2 regions of the Bacillus sp. LQ16 genome follow, and region 2 is predicted to be linked to the other one. Evidence: a T-box and tRNA genes for the amino acid it is inferred to sense, from the RefSeq annotation. Region 2 holds a T-box; the other holds one or more tRNA genes.
What was found. A T-box is a leader RNA that pairs with one kind of tRNA and senses whether it is charged. The one in region 2 lies ahead of ileS2 (isoleucine--tRNA ligase), so its partner is inferred to be a tRNA-Ile.
Positions count from the first base shown of each region.

Region 1: it encodes a tRNA-Ile, which carries the amino acid that the T-box ahead of ileS2 (isoleucine--tRNA ligase) is inferred to sense. The anticodon was not compared.

Region 1 is NZ_CM173491.1:4,158,135-4,168,494, forward strand. Features, by position in the region: gene pstB (phosphate ABC transporter ATP-binding protein) at 1-461, opposite strand, end outside; gene pstA (phosphate ABC transporter permease PstA) at 490-1,356, opposite strand; gene pstC (phosphate ABC transporter permease subunit PstC) at 1,358-2,308, opposite strand; gene AC3EMB_RS20960 (PstS family phosphate ABC transporter substrate-binding protein) at 2,336-3,244, opposite strand; gene AC3EMB_RS20965 (peptidoglycan D,D-transpeptidase FtsI family protein) at 3,706-5,841, opposite strand; gene AC3EMB_RS20970 (MFS transporter) at 5,951-7,228, opposite strand; gene sodA (superoxide dismutase [Mn]) at 7,347-7,958, opposite strand; tRNA gene AC3EMB_RS20980 (tRNA-Ile) at 8,180-8,253, opposite strand; gene yqgB (protein YqgB) at 8,496-9,254, shown strand; gene yqfZ (protein YqfZ) at 9,320-9,685, shown strand; gene ispG (flavodoxin-dependent (E)-4-hydroxy-3-methylbut-2-enyl-diphosphate synthase) at 9,850-10,360, shown strand, end outside.
Region 2 is NZ_CM173491.1:3,818,765-3,829,124, forward strand. Features, by position in the region: gene pyrR (bifunctional pyrimidine operon transcriptional regulator/uracil phosphoribosyltransferase) at 1-67, opposite strand, end outside; gene AC3EMB_RS19035 (RluA family pseudouridine synthase) at 272-1,180, opposite strand; gene lspA (lipoprotein signal peptidase LspA) at 1,185-1,643, opposite strand; gene AC3EMB_RS19045 (TraR/DksA C4-type zinc finger protein) at 1,768-2,097, opposite strand; gene ileS2 (isoleucine--tRNA ligase) at 2,255-5,020, opposite strand; T-box leader at 5,092-5,315, opposite strand; gene divIVA (septum site-determining protein DivIVA) at 5,367-5,873, opposite strand; gene AC3EMB_RS19060 (YlmH family RNA-binding protein) at 5,963-6,730, opposite strand; gene AC3EMB_RS19065 (YggT family protein) at 6,746-7,009, opposite strand; gene AC3EMB_RS19070 (cell division protein SepF) at 7,016-7,486, opposite strand; gene AC3EMB_RS19075 (YggS family pyridoxal phosphate-dependent enzyme) at 7,506-8,180, opposite strand; gene pgeF (peptidoglycan editing factor PgeF) at 8,177-8,995, opposite strand; gene AC3EMB_RS19085 (YlmC/YmxH family sporulation protein) at 9,116-9,397, opposite strand; gene sigG (RNA polymerase sporulation sigma factor SigG) at 9,581-10,360, opposite strand.

The sequences.
Region 1 (10,360 bases), 340 kb from region 2:
CAAATCGCTGCTCCGCGTAAACTTTTCTCAACAATTTCATCTAATGTCTTTTTGTCACGAATACCATGGATTTTTGGACCGTATGCTACATTCTCATAAATAGATTTTGGAAATGGATTTGGCTTTTGGAACACCATTCCTACGTGCGTTCTTAATTCTTCAACTGGATATGATTTATCAAATATATTGCGTTCTCTATACTCAATTACACCTGTAGTTCGAACGATCGGTACTAACTCTACCATGCGATTTAACGTTTTTAAGTACGTTGATTTACCACAGCCACTTGGACCGATAATTGCTGTAACTTCATTCTCATGAATACTTAAATTAATATCTTTTAAAGCATGGTCTTCCCCATACCATAAATTTAAGTTTTTCGTATCAAATACTACTTTCTTTGGCGCAGTCTCGATTTTCTCTTCGTTTTTCACCTGTACATTTACTACTGTTGCTACCATTTGAATTCCCCTTTCATCCACTTCCAACTTATTTTCGATTTCGTAACCATAAAACAAATATATTGATAAATAGCAACAAACCTAACAAAACAATCATCCCAGCTGCTGCTACATACTGAAATTCTTCTTGTGGCCTACTCATCCAATTAAAAATTTGAATTGGTAAAACTGTAAATCTATCAAACATACTAAATGGAACATAATTTGCAAACGCAAGTGCCCCAATAACTAATAGTGGTGCTGCTTCTCCAATTGCTCTTGATATCGCTAACGTACAGCCCGTTATAATCCCCGGGAAAGCATATGGCAATACAATTTGATACATCGTTTGCCACTTCGTAGCACCTAATCCGTAAGAACCCTCTAATAATGCACTTGGTACTGATCGGATTGCTTCTTGACTCGCCACAACAACTGTTGGTAAGACGAGTAAACTCATCGTCAGTGCTGCTGCAACTATACTCTCTCCTAAATGAAGAGCATATACAAAAATAGTTAAACCAAGCAATCCAAATACAACGGATGGTACTCCTGCTAATGTTTGATTATTAATCTCTACTATTTTTTTAAATAGAGATTCCTTCGCATATTGCTCTAAATAAAGGGCTGTTCCAACTCCAAATATAAAAGAAACAGGTATAACAATACTCATAAATAATATTGTCCCTGACAAAGCTGCAGCAATACCAGCTTCTTTCGGATTACGTGAAGCGAAATTTGTAAAGAAATCTATTGAAAGATAGCTTATACCTTTTTCAACAATTTGAAACAGTAACACAAACAAAATTACGATTGAAAATAAAATCGCTATATAAAATAACAATTTGTAAATTCGATCTTTTAAAAAGCGTGATGCCATGTTTTTTTGTATTTTTTTATGATTCAACATCCGCATATTATGTCATCCTCCTAAAACGGCGCATAATTGACTGCGAAATGATGTTCATAATAAAAGTAAACAAAAATAATGTTGCACCTACAGCATACATGCTGTAATACGTAATCGTTCCATGCGGAGCATCACCTAAACTTACTTGCACAATATAGGCTGTTAACGTTTGAATAGAATGTGTCGGATCAAGCGATACATTTGGTGTGGATCCTGCCGCAATTACAACAATCATCGTTTCACCAATTGCACGCGAAGCCGCTAATATAATTGCTGCCATAATCCCTGTAAAAGCGGACGGAAACACCACTTGTTTTACCATTTCAAACCGCGTCGCTCCGAGTGCTAATGAAGCTTCTTTCGTCCCTTTCGCCACAGCTCTCATCGCGTCTTCAGATAGAGATGCAACTGTAGGCATCATCATAAATCCGATAACGATTCCTGGGCTAATCGCATTAAAAAACTGTAAATCTGGTATAATCCTTTGTAAAAGCGGCGTAACAATTGTTAATGCAAAAAAACCATATACAATTGTCGGGATACCTGCTAATAGCTCTAACATCGGCTTTAATATTTTCCGTGCACTATTTGAAGCATATTCGCTTAAAAATACGGCACACGCTAAACCAATAGGAATTGCTACAAACATAGCGATTGCTGTTACAAGGAACGTTCCACATATAAGTGGTAATATACCGAATTTAGGATTTTCAAAAAACGGTAACCATTCTTTCTCCGTCAAAAAGGAGTACAATGATATTTTTTGAAAAAACATGATTGTTTCATTAGAGAGCGTAAAAACAATTCCAAGTGTCGTAGCAATAGAAACGCTAGCAATTATTTTTAGTAACAAAGGCATTATTCGATTGATTCGCTGCGTTTTTTTTCTTTGTTTTGTATTTCTTTCAATCAAATGTTGTACAGAAAATGTAATTTGACTTTTGTCATTATGAGCCAAAGATGAAAACCCCTTTCCACCCTGACATTACCTTTTTATTTCTGTTAACATACGCAGCTGTTCATTGTATTTTTCTTTTCGTAATTTTACATACCCGACCTCTTCAGCGAGGTTACCAACATGCTGAATCATAAACTCAACATAGTTTGCTACATTCATTTTATTTCGGATAGAGGCATTATTCACATAAGTAAGTAGCGGCCTAGATAACGGCTTATACTTACCTGACTGAATGGTCTCTTTCGTCGGAAATACACCATTCACTTTTATTGCTTTCACCTTATCTCGATTAGCCATATAATAAGCATATCCTACAAAAGCAATGGCATGTTTATCATTCATTACCCCTTGCATAATAACTTGATCATCTTCAGACAAAGAGACTTTTTTTACAATGCGATGATTTTGTAAGATGACATTTTGAAAATAATCATAAGTACCAGAGTCTACGCCTGGTGCATAAAACTTCACTTGTTCACGTGGCCATGTTGAATGAATTTGTGACCATCGCTTCTCTCTTCCATCTTCACTCCACAGTAAACGTAACTCGTCTACTGACATATCGTCTACCCATGTATTGTGCCGATTCACAACGATTGTAAGACCATCGTTAGCGACCTCAAAAGGTGTGAACTGAATAGAGTTTTTCTTCATCTCATTTTTCTCGACTTGTTTCATTACTCTCGAAGCATTATTTATATCTACTTCTCCTTTACTGAAACGATTAAATCCTCCTCCAGTTCCAGAAACACTGATGGAAATTTTCACGTCTGGATGCACCTTTGTATATTCCTCCGCTACTGCTTCTATAATAGGAAAAACCGTTGAGGATCCATCAACTCTCACTTCTCCCATATCATTTAAAGCAAATGCAGTAGACATTTCAAAACAGAGGAACCATATCGATAGTACGAAAATTATAATCGGTGTACGCATCCATTTCACGTGTTCTTCCTCCTAGAAGTAACCGGAAATAACAGGATTACAGATATAAGAATACTGCTAAACTATTAATTCGGTTTTAATTGTTTGTAAAAGTTTTGTAAAGTTCCACAAAAATCAACATACGATAAAGTGAAACTTTAATCTGCCCTCACCAATCGGGCTTTTACGGACAGCCCGACCCCCACCTAACTTTTTTGCTTTCGCTGAATTTTGAGATGGGGGTCTTACTGCCCGTTAATAGCGGGATACAATTTTAATCGGTAGTAGTTATTCATTTTCTCTGATAATTTCCCTATAAAACAGTTATCCCCTATCTCATCATATACAAGTATTATTTATAAGGCCGCGTATTTCCCAATATTGTATACTTGTCCACATTTATTACACGATATGCATAAACCATAAAAAAAAGCACACTATCTTTTCAGATAGTGTGCTTTTTTAAAATTTTTTTATTCATCATCTTGATCTTTATTTTTATTGTTTTTATCATCTTTTGGAGCTTCACCATTTACTTCTTGGTTTTTTAAATCAAAGTAGGCGTCCATAATTTCACGACCAATATATCCATTAATACCAGTCTTATCATCATGTACCCATGGAACAACAACAGAGAATGCTACTTCTGGATCTTCAAGTGGCGCATAACCTACTAATGTTAAGTTATATGTTTCCACACGTTCACCATTTGCCTTTCTACCAATCTCTTTATCTCCGCCATACACAGTTTGCGCGGTACCTGTCTTCCCTGCCGCTTTATATTTTGCACCTGTAAAGTATTTGGTAGCTGTACCACCTGAATCATTATACACTTGTCTAAATCCTTCTTGAACACGTTTAATTTGCGATTCTGGCATATCAACACGATTTAATACTTTCGGTTCCATAGATTGAACAACTTTCCCAACTTCATCTGGTTTCACTGCCGGTTGACGAATTTCTTTTACAACTTGTGGTTGCATACGATATCCACCATTGGCAATCGTCGAAATATATTGCGCTAATTGAAGCGGTGTATACGTATCATACTGTCCAATTGATAAATCTAGTAAGAAACCTGGTTGACTACCTCTCCCCATCTGACCAGCAGATTCATTCGGTAAATCAATTCCTGTTTTTACACCAAGTCCAAACTGTCCGAAATAATAACGCATCGTATCAAATGCTTTTTGAGGTATATCTAACGTACCACCTCTCACATACTGAACACCGGCGATATTCATCGCTGTTTTAAACATATAAACGTTAGAAGACATTTTTAAAGCTGTAAGGTCATTAATATATCCCATCGTTTTCCAAGATGACTTCGTAGGTGTACCTTTTAATTTAATTGGTTCATCCAATTGTACTGAACCTGGTTGAATCGCACCAGTTTGATATCCAGTAAGTACTGTTGCACCTTTTACAGTTGACCCCATCGGATAAGAACTTGTCATGGTACCTAATGCAAAGTCATTTACTTTCGTTTGACCATCTTCGTTAACTAATTGTTTCCCAGCCATAGATAAAACTTCACCATTTTTTGGGTTCATCATTACAACGAATGCGCGATCTAAAAGAGGTTCGCTTCCTTTAAATCTCATTAAATTCTTCGTAAGAATATCCTCCACGCGCTTTTGTAATTCCATATCAATCGTTAAATTCAGGTCATTACCACTTTGTCCTTTTGATACATTAATCGTTTCTAAAATATTACCGTTTTTATCTGTAACATTTCTAACTTCTGCTTTCGTACCGTGCAGACTATCTTCATACTGTTGTTCAAGATAACTTTTTCCTACTCGGTCATTTCGATTATAATCACGAACAAGATAGTAATCTAGTCTTTCTCTTGGTAAACCTTCGTCAGAAGTTGTTACACCACCAAGTACACTTCGGAACAAATCACCATCATATGCATATTTTCGTTCCCAATCAACACTTGTATCTACTCCCGGCAATTGTGCTAAATTTTCACTAATAATCGCATATTCTTCATCTGTTGCATTTTTCTTAAGAACTTGAGGTGTCATTGCATATCCGCCATCCATCTTACTCTTAATCGCTAGTATTTCTAGATCTTTTGCGGATAATTGATTAATCTCTTCTTCTGTTACACGACTGCGCTGACGCTCGTCTAATTCTTTATCATCAATTTTTTTATCTTTAAACTCTTGACGATCTTTATTCGTAATTTTTTCTTTAGCTTCCTCTTTATGCATAGCAAGCCAATAATCTTTTTTATCGCGATCTGTTAATTTATCTGTCGGTACTTCAATCAAATCTGCTAGCTTTTTCGCTGTTTCTAAGCGATCCTCTGCAGTTGATCCTTTCATTTTTGTAAATGTAATAGTACGAATGGCTGCATTATCTACTACAGATCGCCCATAACGGTCAAATATTTTCCCACGCGGTACAGGATTACTTATCGTTGAGTTTTCTTTCTTCTCCACTTCATTCTTATATTCTTCACCGCGAACAATTTGTACATATCCGAGCCTTACAATAACCGCGGAGAACATTAAAAACACGCAGAAAAACAGCACGTTTAACCGAAAAGGAACGTGGGTCTTTTTCTTATTTTGCTTTTGCTTCTGCTTCTTGCTCATACAAACCCCCTCTACCAACAGCTATGTAATGTGAAAGGGACACCTTCATACAGGTGTCCTCACTGCTGTCTTACATCTTTTTCTATTCTAGCATAAAACAAACGAGAAGTTAACCTTCTGGTTCAGTTTGGTTTTGCGCGTTTCCTTGCGTTACAACACTTGTTTTACTCGCATTTCCCTCATCATATTTGACATTTTTAACTGCAAAATAAATAAGAAAATGTCCAGCACCTAAAATACATAATAAGTAAGGTAAACTTTTTTCAGGTGGAAAGAATAGTACAGCACATAAAAAACTTAAAATGGAACAGATTCTTCCGGCGTTTAACCACAGCTCCCGAACAACGACATATTCCACACGCCATTCTCTCGCATTTTTCGCTCTACCAATTACGTCATATGTCATTGATCCGTACGGAACAAGTAAAATAGGATATGCAATCGCAATACATGCCGCATAAATAAGTAATTTCGTGTATGTAACATTGAAAATAACTAAAAAGACGACAGCATATAAAATAATGCCTCCAAGTAAAATTGCTTTTTTTCGCCACTCCTTCTTTAACATACGAGCAACTAAGTAATAACATACAAAGGATACAGCAGAGTTCACTAAACTATATTTCCCTAATGCGAACTCACTATTAGTTGCTAAATAAACATATACTGAAATGACAAAAATAAACGTTCCTTCTCTCAATCCTTGGAAAAAATGAGCTCGTGTAATCTTTCCCCAGTTTTTATCAATCCGTCGTTCTTTCAATACTTGCACGATTTCATAACGCCCTTCACATTCTCTTTTAGATAAAAAGAAGCTTAAGACGACAGCAATTGCAAATAGAACTAATGAAAGAAAGAATATAACAGTATAACCACTCCATTTCTCCATACGTGAAATTGTGTATCCTGCTGCTATTGGTCCGATCATCCCAGAGAAGGATGTAAGAAGTCCAAGAAACCCATTAAAGAAATCTCTTGTTTCTGGTTCTGTAATTTCAAATGTCAATAAGTTAAAAGCCAACCAGTAAAAACCGTATCCTACTCCTAAAAGAGCCCCCATTAATAAAATATACTGAGAAGCACTTTTCCCCGCTACTAAGACAACAATAAAAAAAATTGCGAGCGTTCCTACTCCTATTCGTAATAAAATCGAGCGATCGATACGTTTCGCTAATTTTCCCCCTACAAGAAATGTGAGAGGCTGTAATATAACGCTGGCCAAATTATACAAGCCAAGATTCACATAATTTTGTGTTTGTTTCCATAAATAAATATTTACAAACGTATTCGATAAAGAAATTGCGAGCGTGTATAAACCTCCTATAAGGAGCAATAACACTAAATCCCGATTCACTTCAACGTCACCAATTATATGTTTCCACTTCATACACAACTCTCCTTTACTTCATGTTCTAGTCTTCCAAAGACAAGCCCAATTATGTAAAAGGAAAGCATAGAAAAAAAGCTAGGGGTTCTCCCCTAGCTTTTTTCTATATTTATTACAATTATTTTGCTTCTTGGTAACGTTTTTCAGCAGCGTTCCAATCTACAACGTTCCAGAATGCACCGATGTAGTCTGGACGACGGTTTTGGTAGTTTAAGTAGTAAGCATGCTCCCAAACATCTAAACCGATAACTGGCGTTTTACCTTCAGTTAAAGGAGAATCTTGGTTTGGAGTGCTTGTTACTTCTAGCTCACCATTGTTTACTACTAACCAAGCCCAACCAGAACCGAAGCGAGTTGCGCCAGCTTTTGCGAATTCTTCTTTGAATGCATCAAAGCTACCGAATTTTGCTTCAATTGCAGTTGCAAGTTCACCTACAGGTTGTCCTCCGCCGTTTGGAGATAGGATTGTCCAGAAGAATGTATGGTTAGCATGTCCGCCACCATTGTTACGTACTGCTGTACGGATTGCTTCTGGTACTTCGTTTAAGTTTGCAACTAATTCTTCTACGCTTTTGTCAGCTAATTCTGCATGACCTTCTAAAGCAGCGTTTAAGTTTGTAATGTACGTGTTGTGATGTTTTGTATGATGGATGTTCATTGTTTCTTTGTCAAAGTGAGGCTCTAAAGCATCATACGCATAAGGTAAATTTGGTAATTCGTGTTTTGCCATTGTTATATTCCTCCCAGTTTATGTATTGCCACTTAAGTGACATACAACTTCATTCTACCCTAATTGCCATAGGGTGCAAACAAATAAATCACATTGTCTTGCTATCATTAAAGTAGCAAAATTCCCACTTCTTTTCAATTAAAATGCTCATATATTCCGTAAAAAAAGCTTCCTTCTACAAGGAAGCTTCCTGCTAACATAATAAACATGCGAAATGGATATGGACCCTGTAGGACTCGAACCTACGACCGGACGGTTATGAGCCGTCTGCTCTAACCAGCTGAGCTAAGGGTCCACAATTATGTATGTAACAACATATCAAATAAAGGAATTCCTATCGGATATGCCCTTTAAGAAATGTAAGATAAATTTACCATATAGAAAAGAAAAGTGTCAATTGTATTTTTCTTATTTAAAAGAAGAAAGTTAATAAAAAGAAATTTAGTTATCTCCACTATATGTAAATATAATATATCTTGAGATTCTCTAGATTCCTACGTTACAATGATTTTATACATACATAAAGGAAGTGAATCTATGTCCATATTTACCCAATTCGTAAAAAGCATATACTCGCCTAAAGATATGGCGCTATTCCGTTTTCAAAAAATCGGTAAAACCATTTTGTATATTATGCTACTTTGCTTAATTACTACTATTCCAAGAACTTTTTTGTACGGTAGTTTTATCCAAGATGGTGTAGGCATGGTAAATCAAGTCATCGATAAAGATTTACCTGATTTTAAAATTGAAAATGGCGAACTAAAAGCCGATATTGATCAGCCTATTGAAAAAGAAGAAGGAAATGCACTTTTCGTATTTGATCCAAATTCAACAGACCTAGAAAAATATCAAAATAAAACAGGTTTATTTGTTTTAAAAGATAAAGTAGTCTCTATGGGAAATGGTCAAACACAAACGTATTCTTATAACGATTTGTTAGGTGCATCTCTTGAGAAAAAAGATCTACAAGAATTTATTTCTTTATTCGATAATATTTATCCAATTTTATTATTTGTTATTGGATTCTTAGTGTACCTATTCCAATTATTCATCACTTTTGTAGGCGTGACTTTACTTGCGTTCATCGGTTCTGCTATGAGCGGTCAACGTAAACTATCCTATAAACAAGTTTGGACACTAACTGCATACAGCTACACAATCCCAACCATTTTCTTCATGATTATGGATTTATTCAAAATCGTCGTACCTGGCGCAACATTCATTTATATCGCTGTTGTTTTAATCGTTCTATACTTAACGATTAAAGAGGTACCCCAACCGAAAGAAAAATAAAAAAATGCCTAAATAGGCATTTTTTTTTTGGACAAGCATATATTCCTAGCAAAGGAGTGAAGAATATGAAGAGGTTAGGTATATTCCTATTCGTGCTTGTTCTCGGTTATATATTTTATTACGATATAAAAATCGGTACTTTACCGATGTTAAGTTCATATAAAAAAACAACTGCTGCCCAAACGATTAAAAAAGAAAACACAGACAGCCAACAAAATAAAGAGAATAAAACAGAAAAAGAAACGGATACATCTTATAAAACAATTGAAGTAAAAACTGGCGAGACAGTTCTTTCTATTACAGAACAAATTAACAAGAAAAAAATTCCTTCCATAGAAAAAGTCATTGACGACTTTAAACAATTAAACAAAAGTACATCTGCTACAAAAATACAAATTGGAAAGTCTTATAAATTCCCGTTATATCAATAAGCCATCACTTAATCCTTGTCAATTACATAAAGGCGCTGATACAATAGTAAAAGTGAAACCGAGCACTTCGGTTTCTATAGCCCTATATCACGTATACTATCATTGATATGAGGGACTAAATAAGAAACTTCTTTTATAAGGAGAGCGATCTATTCGTGAATGAAATGACTCATCGTACAAAAACACGTCCAGTTAAAGTCGGTAATTTAACAATTGGCGGTAATAATGAATTAATTATACAAAGTATGACAACAACAAAAACACATGATGTTGAAGCAACAGTTGCTGAAATCAAGCGTTTAGAAGAAGCTGGCTGTCAAGTCGTCCGCGTTGCCGTTCCAGATGAACGCGCAGCTAATGCTATTGCTGATATAAAAAAACAAATCAACATTCCACTTGTTGCTGATATTCATTTTGATTATCGCCTTGCTTTAAAAGCAATTGAAGGTGGCATTGATAAAGTACGTATCAATCCAGGTAATATTGGTCGTCGCCATAAAGTAGAAGCTGTTGTAAATGCAGCAAAAGAGCGCGGTATTCCAATCCGTATTGGTGTAAACGCTGGTTCATTAGAGCGCCACATTTTAGAAAAGTACGGATACCCAACTGCTGATGGTATGGTTGAGAGCGCGCTACATCATATTAAAATTTTAGAGGACTTAGATTTCCACGATA
Region 2 (10,360 bases):
CATGACTAATTCGTGTTAAAGCGCGGCGAATCATTTGGTCATCTAAAACGACAGCTTTCTCTTGCATGCTCTACACCTCCAAGCTTTTTTTCTTGCGTGAGAGTAATGGTATAAAAAAAGTCCTCTCAGCGTGTGCGAGAGGACTTTTGAAAAAAGGGTACAACATACCCTAAGTATTTCAAACCGTTACCTTCTCAACCTCACGGGGCTGTGTTAAAGGATCATTATTTAACTGTTGTCAGTATCTCAGTTTTCTTATGATTTGTCAATACTATTTTCGTAAAATATTTAATGCGTCTTCAAACACTTCTGGAATCGGTGCCTCAAACTGAATATATTCACCAGTACGAGGATGATCAAAGCCTAAAATACCCGCATGAAGTGCTTGTCCATTCATATCTAATGTTTTCTTCGGACCATACTTCGGATCTCCTGCAAGTGGATAGCCAATATATTTCATATGAACACGAATTTGGTGCGTACGTCCCGTTTCTAAGCGACATTCTACAAGTGTAAAGTCTTTAAAACGTTCTAACACTTGGAAGTGCGTAACAGCGTTCTTACCATTTTCATCAACTGTCATACTTTGACGCTCTTTCTTATCACGACCAATTGGTGCATCAATAGTTCCCTTATCATGCGGAATCACACCGTGTACAATCGCTTTGTAACGTCTCGTTACTGTTTTGGCTACAAGCTGATTTACAAGCGATTCATGTGCCATATCATTTTTAGCAACCATTAATAGTCCAGATGTATCTTTATCAATACGATGCACGATACCTGGACGCATTACACCGTTAATGCCTGATAAGTCTGTACAATGGTGCATAAGGCCGTTTACAAGTGTACCACTTGTATGCCCTGGTGCTGGATGTACAACCATGCCACGTGGCTTATTTACAACAAGCACATCTGCATCTTCATAATAAATTTCTAAATTTAAATCCTCTGGTTGAATATCTAGCGCTTCTGGCTCAGGAATCGTTACTGTAATTTCATCTTCTTCTTTTACTTTATAATTCACTTTTACTGCTTTCCCGTTCACTGTCACAACATCATCTTTAATCCATTGCTGTACTTGTGAACGTGACCATTCGTTATTTATCCCTGTAACGAATTTATCAATTCGCTCGTTTTTTTGCTCTGCTGCAACTGTTACTTGTACTACTTCACTCATTCAATTACTCCTTCGCTTTCTTGCCTTCTAATAATGTTTGAATAATAATTAATACAACACCAATACATAATGCTGAATCAGCTATATTGAATACTGGATAGTTGTACGAGAAAATATACACGTGAATGAAATCCACTACTTCTTGTCTAAATACACGATCAATAAAGTTACCAATTGCCCCGCCCAAAATTAGACCTAACGAAATACCTAGAAGCTTGTCTGTTTTCGCATACTTTTTCATATAAAATACGATAAACACTACAAAAACAACTGTAATAATGTAGAAGAACCACATTTTATTTTCTAAAATACCCCAAGCAGCGCCTCTATTTCGATGTGATGTTATGTATAATACATTGTCGATAATCGGAATACTCGTACCCAATTCCATGTTCTTTACAATTAACCACTTCGATATTTGATCGATAGCAATGACAAATAACGCTATTACATAATATATCATTTTCATTTCCCCCACAAAGACAGTGTACCTCAAAATTTTAGCATAGCTGCTACCTTTTCACAATGAACCTTTATAGAAGAATAAAATAAATTAAAAAAAGGTAATATAATATCGTTGTGCGTATTCATACATTTACCTTTTCATAGAAGAATTCATGAATCGTACGAGCAGTCGGCATTGTCTTCATTTGCTTTGTCGAAATTAATCTCCCCGTCTCTTCACAAATACCGTACATGTCTATTTCCATTTTAAATAATGCGCGTTCTACATCCTTTAAATCCTCTTTTATATCATGTAATAGCAATTTTTTCTTTATCTCTTCCTTAATTTCATATCCAAGCTCTTGGCTGAACTCGACATCATATTTGTGCATTACTTCTTTAGCTAGTCTCTCTTGCAACTCTTTTCTCATCAATTGCAATTCTTCTTTTATTTCCATGTAAATCTCATTCACGTGTACATTCCTCCTAGCTGTAATGTACAGTTAGTGTGTCCGAAATTTATTTGCTTACCTCACACACATTTTTCCTTCACAGGAAAGAGTCTGAAAAGTTTTTTTTGATATGCCATCAACAAAAAAACTGACTGCATGAATAGCAGTCAGTTTTTTATTATTTTACATAGTTTTCTTTAACAACTGTTGCACAACGCTCACATAATGTTTCATGTTCAGCATCTTTACCAATTGTTTCTGAAACTACCCAACAACGTTCACATGTTTCACCAGTTGCTTGAGCAACAACAACCGCTGTATGTTCATACTTCGGTGCATCTGCTGGCGCTTTATCCATCATACCACCAAGTTTATACTCAGAAACGATGAATAATTGCTTTAAGTCTTCGCTAATAGACTCTAACATAGCTTTCATTTCTGCAGTTGGATATAGCGTAATGCTTGCATTTAATGACTTACCGATTACTTTTTCATTACGAGCTACTTCTAGTGCTTTTAACACGTCATCACGTAATGTCATAAATGCATCCCATTTTGTTTTTAACGCTTCCGCGTCATCTAATTGTACAGCTTCTGGCATATCAGTTAATTGTACACTTTCTTCTGTTACGCCTGGAATGTATGGCCATACTTCATCAGCTGTATGCGGTAAGATTGGTGTTACAAGTTTTGTTAACGCAACAAGAACATCATATAATACAGTTTGAATTGCACGACGATCTTCGTGATTTGCACCTTCAATGTATAAAATGTCTTTTGCAAAGTCTAAGTAGAATGAACTTAAATCAATTGTACAGAAGTTATGAATTGCATGATACACAGCAGCGAAGTCGTATGTCTCATATGCTTCTTTAACTTTTGTAATTAAGTCATTTAATTTCACTAACATGTAACGATCTACTTCACGAAGTTCAGCTACAGCTACTGCATTTTCACTTGGCTTAAAGTCGTCTAAGTTTCCTAATAAGAAACGGAATGTGTTACGGATTTTACGATACACTTCTGCTACTTGTTTTAAAATATCATCTGAAATACGTACGTCAGATTGATAGTCAACAGAAGATACCCATAAGCGTAAAATGTCTCCGCCTAATTGATCCATAATTTTCTTCGGTACGACGATGTTTCCAATCGACTTACTCATTTTACGTCCTTCACCATCTAGTACGAAACCGTGACTTAATACGCCTTTATATGGAGCTTTACCTGTTACAGCAACTGCTGTTGATAATGAAGAGTTAAACCAACCACGATACTGGTCAGATCCTTCTAAATATAAATCAGCTGGACGCTGTAAATCTTCGCGCTCTTCTAATACCGCTTGGTGAGAAGAACCTGAATCGAACCATACATCCATGATGTCTGTTTCTTTACGGAATTCGCCATTTGGGCTACCCGGATGTGTAAATCCTTCTGGTAATAGATCTTTCGCTTCACGCTCGAACCATACGTTAGAACCGTGTTCACGGAATAAATCTGCTACATGGTTAATTGTTTCATCCGTAATAATTGGATCACCATTCTCAGCATAGAATACCGGAATTGGCACACCCCATGCACGCTGACGAGAAATACACCAGTCACCACGGTCACGAACCATATTATGAAGACGAGTTTCTCCCCATGCTGGTACCCATTTCGTTTCCGCTACAGCTTCTATTAATTCTTTACGGAATGCTTCAATAGATGCAAACCACTGTGCTGTCGCACGGAAAATAATTGGTTTTTTCGTTCTCCAATCATGTGGGTATGAATGTGTAATGAATGTTAGTTTCAGTAACGCGCCTACTTCTTCTAATTTTTCTGTAATTGGCTTGTTAGCTTTATCATAGAATAAGCCTTCAAATCCAGGTGCTTCATTTGTTAATACACCTTTATCATCGACTGGGCAAAGTACTTCTAATCCATACTTTTTACCAACAACGAAGTCATCTTCCCCGTGTCCTGGTGCTGTATGAACACAACCTGTACCTGCATCTGTTGTTACGTGATCTCCTAGCATAACTAATGAATCACGATCGTAGAATGGATGTTTTGCAACTGTGTACTCAAGTTCGCTACCTTTTACTGTTTTCACAACTTCAGCATTTTCCCACTCTAACGTTTTTGCAACTGTCTCAAACAGCTCAGAAGCAATGATATATTTCTCATCATTTACTTTTACAATACTATATTCAAGCTCTGGGTGAACAGAAATACCTAAGTTTGCAGGTAATGTCCAAGGTGTTGTTGTCCAAATGATGTACTTTTCATCACCTTCTAATACATTCTTTCCATCTTTTACAGGGAATGCTACGTAAATAGATGCTGATTTTTTATCTTGATATTCAATTTCAGCTTCTGCTAAAGCAGATTCACTCGTTGGAGACCAGTAAACTGGTTTTTGACCTTTATAGATATAACCTTTTTTCGCCATGTCACCAAACACTTTAATTTGTTGTGCTTCATAAGCTGGCTCTAAAGTAATATATGGATTATCCCAATCTGCACGTACACCTAAACGCTTAAATTGTTCACGTTGACGTTCTACTTGTTCATATGCATACTCTGCACATAACTTACGGAACTCAGCAACTGTCATTTCTTTACGTTTTACGCCTTTATTTGTTAAAGCTTGTTCAATTGGTAAACCGTGCGTATCCCATCCTGGAACATATGGCGCACTAAAACCAGTCATTGATTTATAACGAACAATAAAGTCTTTTAATACTTTATTTAATGCATGTCCCATATGAATGTCACCATTCGCATATGGAGGTCCATCATGCAATACAAATAAAGGACGACCTTTTGTATGTTCTTGTACTTTTTCGTAAATATTCATTTCAGCCCATTTTTCTTGCATTGCAGGCTCACGTTTTGGTAAGTTCCCACGCATTGGGAACTCTGTTTTTGGCATCAGTAATGTATTTTTGTACTCCATGCTCAATTCCTCCTTACATGTATAAAAGAAATACTTAAAAAACGGAATAAAAAAGAGACTTTCTCATCCCAAAAAGGGACGAGAAAGTCTCCCGCGGTACCACCCTAGTAGATTCTATACATATGTATAAAACCCTCTTTATATTCTTAACGCGAATACACGCCTACGCTTACTCTATTTGTTCAGCGCGGAACTCCAGGGTGATATTCCCACTATCTCCTTATCCTGAGCTTACACCATCCTCAGTTCGCTATATAAGGTTTGAAAAGGTACTTATCCCTATCTTCGTTTTTCTTAATAAATATGTTGTTTAAAATTATATGTAATAATGAGAAAAACGTCAAGCTTACACTGTTTCTTCTTTTTTCAACAGTTCATCTACTTCGTCTTCTAACTCAATTAGTTTATCCCAATCATCGTTGTTTAACATTTCAAGCTGTGTTTCTAATAACATACGGAAACGAGTTCGGAATACTTTCGCTTGTTTCTTTAGCTCTTCAATATCAAAAGCAACTTTTCTTGATTTTACTAATGCTTCGTTAATAATACGATCAGCATTCTTTTCAGCTTCACGCACAATTAATTTCGCTTCTTTTTGCGCATTACGTTTTACTTCTTCCGCTGCTTCTTGCGCAACAACGATAGATTTGTTTAACGTATCTTCAATATTAGAGAAATGATCTAACTTCCCTTCTAACTGCGCAACTTTTTCTTCTAAAGCTTTTTTCTCACGAATGACCAATTCATAATCTTTGATAATTTGATCAAGAAACTCATTTACTTGATCTTCATCATAGCCACGGAATCCGCGACCAAATTCTTTGTTATGAATATCTAATGGTGTTAACGGCACAACGCCACCTCCAAGTAGTTATCTAAATTTCCTCTTTCAATTATATCTTTTCTTCGACAAAATAGGAGGATTTCCTTCTAAAAAACCAATCATTTTAGTATACCATACAAAATTCTCCATTTGTCGCGTTTTGTTCTACCTTCTACAGAAAATAATTTACTTCGGCCATATCCTCTAACAGAAAAAACGTCTCCTGGATAACATTCATAAGAAGTTTGCTCCACTGTTTTCCAATTGACTTTTACTAAACCATTTTTTATGAAAGGTTGTACTTTCTGTCTAGATAAATGTAACATTTCAGCTAACATAACATCTAAACGAAGTGAAGAAACCGTTCCAGATTTCTCCCCCCACGTTTCATGTATTTGTAGAATTTGTTCTCCTTGTACTGCTGATAAGGAGACTTTTACTTTTCCTATTGCTTGTAAGTTCATCTCAATGTACGATACGATTTCTTTCGCAACTACAATTTGGGCACGATTTTCTTGCAGCAAAATATCACCACATTTTTCTCTCGTTAAACCAAGAGACATAAATGTACCTAATATTTGCCTATGTTCTAGCGTATAAAACTTGGAAGGATAGTCAATTTCTAATACTTCTACTTGAAATTCTTCTTCATTTAATTCTAGATAGTCTGGATAAATGAGTGCTCTTTTACGCTCTGCATTAGGCGTTGCACCACCAAATTGTACAGCGACATCTCCTTGTCCAATTACCATAGAAACAATTTGTTGCTGTCTTGGATCAAGGAAATCTGTTAATTTCACTTGATGGTACTCCGCTGTTCGCTTCCACTCCAGCACTTTATCTACAAAGACCTCTTCATCAGGCCTAAAATGTTCGTAAATGCTCATGTATTTAACCTCTTACTATAAGAAATAGCTGAACAAACTGAACAAACCACTTTTAGCAAGTTTTAACGCAAAAATCGCAACGAGTGGAGAAATATCAATCATACCAAGCGGCGGAATAAATCTGCGGAATGGTTCTAAATACGGTTCACAAATTCGCGCCAAGAACTCTCCAAAAGATGATTCCTTTGCACCAGGAAACCATGATAGGAGAATGTAAATAATCAGTGCCCACGAGTAAATCTCGATAGCAGAACTTAACACCATTAAAACTGTTGTCATGGCGTATTACCACCTCTTTATATTTGTTTCTTCTTCTTCACCGAATAACTCTGAAATTGCACCAACAATATCAACATTTTCAGGTGTACACATAAATGTTTTCGGTCCTATTTTTTGAATGTCCCCGCCTATAGCGTATACAGTACCACTTAAAAAGTCAACGATACGTACCGCTTGATCAGTAGACATTCTCTGCAAATTAATTACAACAGCTCGTCTACCTTTTAAGTGGTCCGCAATCCCTTGTGCTTCCGAATATGTGCGCGGTTCTAATAAAACAACTTTTGAAGATTGTTTTGCTGTTTCAATACTCACAACATTTTGCTTCGGTTGCGCTTTTGGAAACGTAACATCTTGTTGTTCTGGTGGATCTTGCTGCTTTTTCATGTCTGTTTGCTCCTTTTCATAACCATATTGAGCTGCTTCTTTTTCTTCCGGTGTATCAAAAAAGAAGTATTTTACTTTTGACCAACTCATAATAAGATTCTCCTTCCTTTTACGCTTTTCCTACTAAAATCGTTCCCAAACGAATATATGTAGCCCCTTCTTCAATTGCAATCGTGTAATCGTTGGACATTCCCATTGATAATTCTTTACATGGCGCATGTAATAACTCTAGCTCCTGCACCTTTGTTTGCAACATACGTAATTCCTTAAAACAGCGTCTGATTTCTTCCTCTTCTTCTGTAAATGGAGCCATCGTCATTAGTCCAACCACTTCAATTTTATCGAATTCTTGCAAACTTTGAATAAAAGAAACAACCTCTTCTATTGCTAATCCTTGCTTCGATTCTTCAGATGAGGTTTTCACTTGAATAAAGCATTTCACTTTCTTATCAGCACGTTTCTGAATTTCTTTCGCCAGGGAAAGACGATCTAACGAATGTAAATAATCAATTTCATTAATGATTTCTTTTACTTTTCTCGTTTGTAATGAGCCAATAAAGTGCCAATTAACTTTTGAACCGAAATGCTCATATTTCTGTAAGAAACCTTCATTTCTATTTTCACCTAAATCGATAATTCCAGTTTCAATTACTTCGTTTGTTTTTTCAATCCCTACAGTTTTTGTCACTGCAACAAGTTTAATATCTTGCAACGAACGTCCAGCTCGAACGCAAGATTCTTTAATAGCTTCGTTTACAATTACTAAATTTTCTTGTACTGTCACTTGCTTCCTTCCTCCTTAAAACCTATGAAACTCAACATTCTTCCTGTCTTACCTTGATCACGACGATGAGAGAAAAATAGTTGTTCTTCACAGCTTGTACAAAGAGATGACATTACAATATGCTCTTCTTTTATGCCTGCTTGTACACATAATATACGATTAATTTCTTTTAAATTAATTGCGTACTGCCCGTCAGAAATTTTTTGATGAGGAACAGCACCGTTAATTACTTTCTGTGCTGCTGTTAATACACGATCATCCACAACATAACAACAAGATCCAATCGACGGTCCAATTGCAACATGAATTTCATCACTTGAAATACCTTCTGCATTCCACTTTTGAATCATTTCCTTTGCAATCTCTTGTACAGTGCCTTTCCATCCAGCATGCGCAAGTCCTATCATACCATGTGATGGTGCATAAAAATAGAGCGGAACACAATCCGCGTAACAAGACGTTAACAGAACATCTTCATTACTCGTATAAATGCCATCTGTTTTTGAAATGCCGTCCTCATATGAATAAACGCCACTTCCTTTTTCCTGTTGCCCTACTTTTTCAACATGATGATCATGAACTTGTTCAGAGCAAATCCAGTTTTCTAATGGTTTTTGTAACTTATTTGCTAAAATGCGTCTGTTTTCATGAACGTTCTCCACGATATCATTCACATGTAATCCTAAATTCATCGCATGAAAGGAGCCCGTACTTATCCCACCATCTTTTGTCGTAAATCCAGCAGTAATGTTTCCAAGTTCTTTCCACGCTTGTAAATACAGTATACCGTCCACATATTTAAATGGTTCTCTCATAATAAAGCGGCTCCTTTTAATTAAAATAACAGAAAAAAGCATGGTACTTCCTGTCTATTTTACCATACTTTTATTTTTTCATAATCCTAACAGAAAAAAAAGAGGAATTTGTAATATTCTTTATGAAATTGTCGGTGTTTGTATTGATTCTGTTACAGTATTAACAGGATCTACTCTTACAAGTATGACATCCTCCCCAATTTTCACAATTTCCTTCCAAGGAATTACAATCTCAACATCTTTTCCAAAAATACCTAGCATACGTGTCTGTTTGGAAATAATAACAGAACAAACTTGCCCTGTGTTCATATCAATTTCAATATCTCCAATATTCCCAATCCTTTTTCCATCTGAAATATTTATAACATCCTTCATCTGTAACTCTGAAATTCGTATCACCATTTTTACCCTCTCCCTTATATGACGAATTGGAAGCTGTTTCTCATATTTACAGGAAGCCACCTATACGAAACACCATGCTAGTTTCATTATATGAACACTAATCCCCTACTATGAACACTAATCCCCTACTATGAGCACAAACCATATTACATATAAAAAGGTCTCACCATAATTGGTGAGACCTTATCCTTGAATCGTTTTATTCATTTGTTTAATGGCTGACTTCTCTAAACGTGATACTTGAGCTTGGGAAATCCCAATTTCTTCTGCAACTTCCATCTGTGTCTTTCCTTGGAAGAAACGTTTTCTAATAATCATTTTCTCTCGATCATTTAAACGCTTCATTCCTTCTTTCAATGCTAGTTCTTCAACCCACTGCTCGTCCTTTTGTTTTTCATCACTTAACTGATCCATAACAAAGATAGGATCTCCTCCATCATTATAAATCGGTTCAAATAATGAAACTGGATCTTGAATTGCATCTAAAGCAAATACTATCTCTTCATGAGTTACTTCTAGCACTTTTGCAATATCCATTGCTGTTGGTTCTTTTGAATTTTCTGCAATTAACTTCTCTCTTACTTGCAAAGCTTTATACGCAATATCTCGCAATGAGCGCGATACGCGAATCGGATTATTATCACGCAAATATCTGCGTATTTCCCCAATAATCATCGGCACAGCATACGTTGAAAATTTTACATTTTGGCCTAAATCAAAATTATCAATTGATTTCATAAGTCCGATGCAACCAACTTGGAATAAATCGTCAACATATTCTCCTCTGTTATTAAATCTTTGGATGACGCTCAGTACAAGACGTAAGTTTCCATTCACTAATTTTTCTCTTGCGCTTATCTCTCCACTTTGCATTTCACGAAATAATTTACGCATCTCTTCATTTTTTAATACTGGAAGTTTAGCTGTATCAACACCGCAAATTTCTACTTTGTTTCTCGTCAA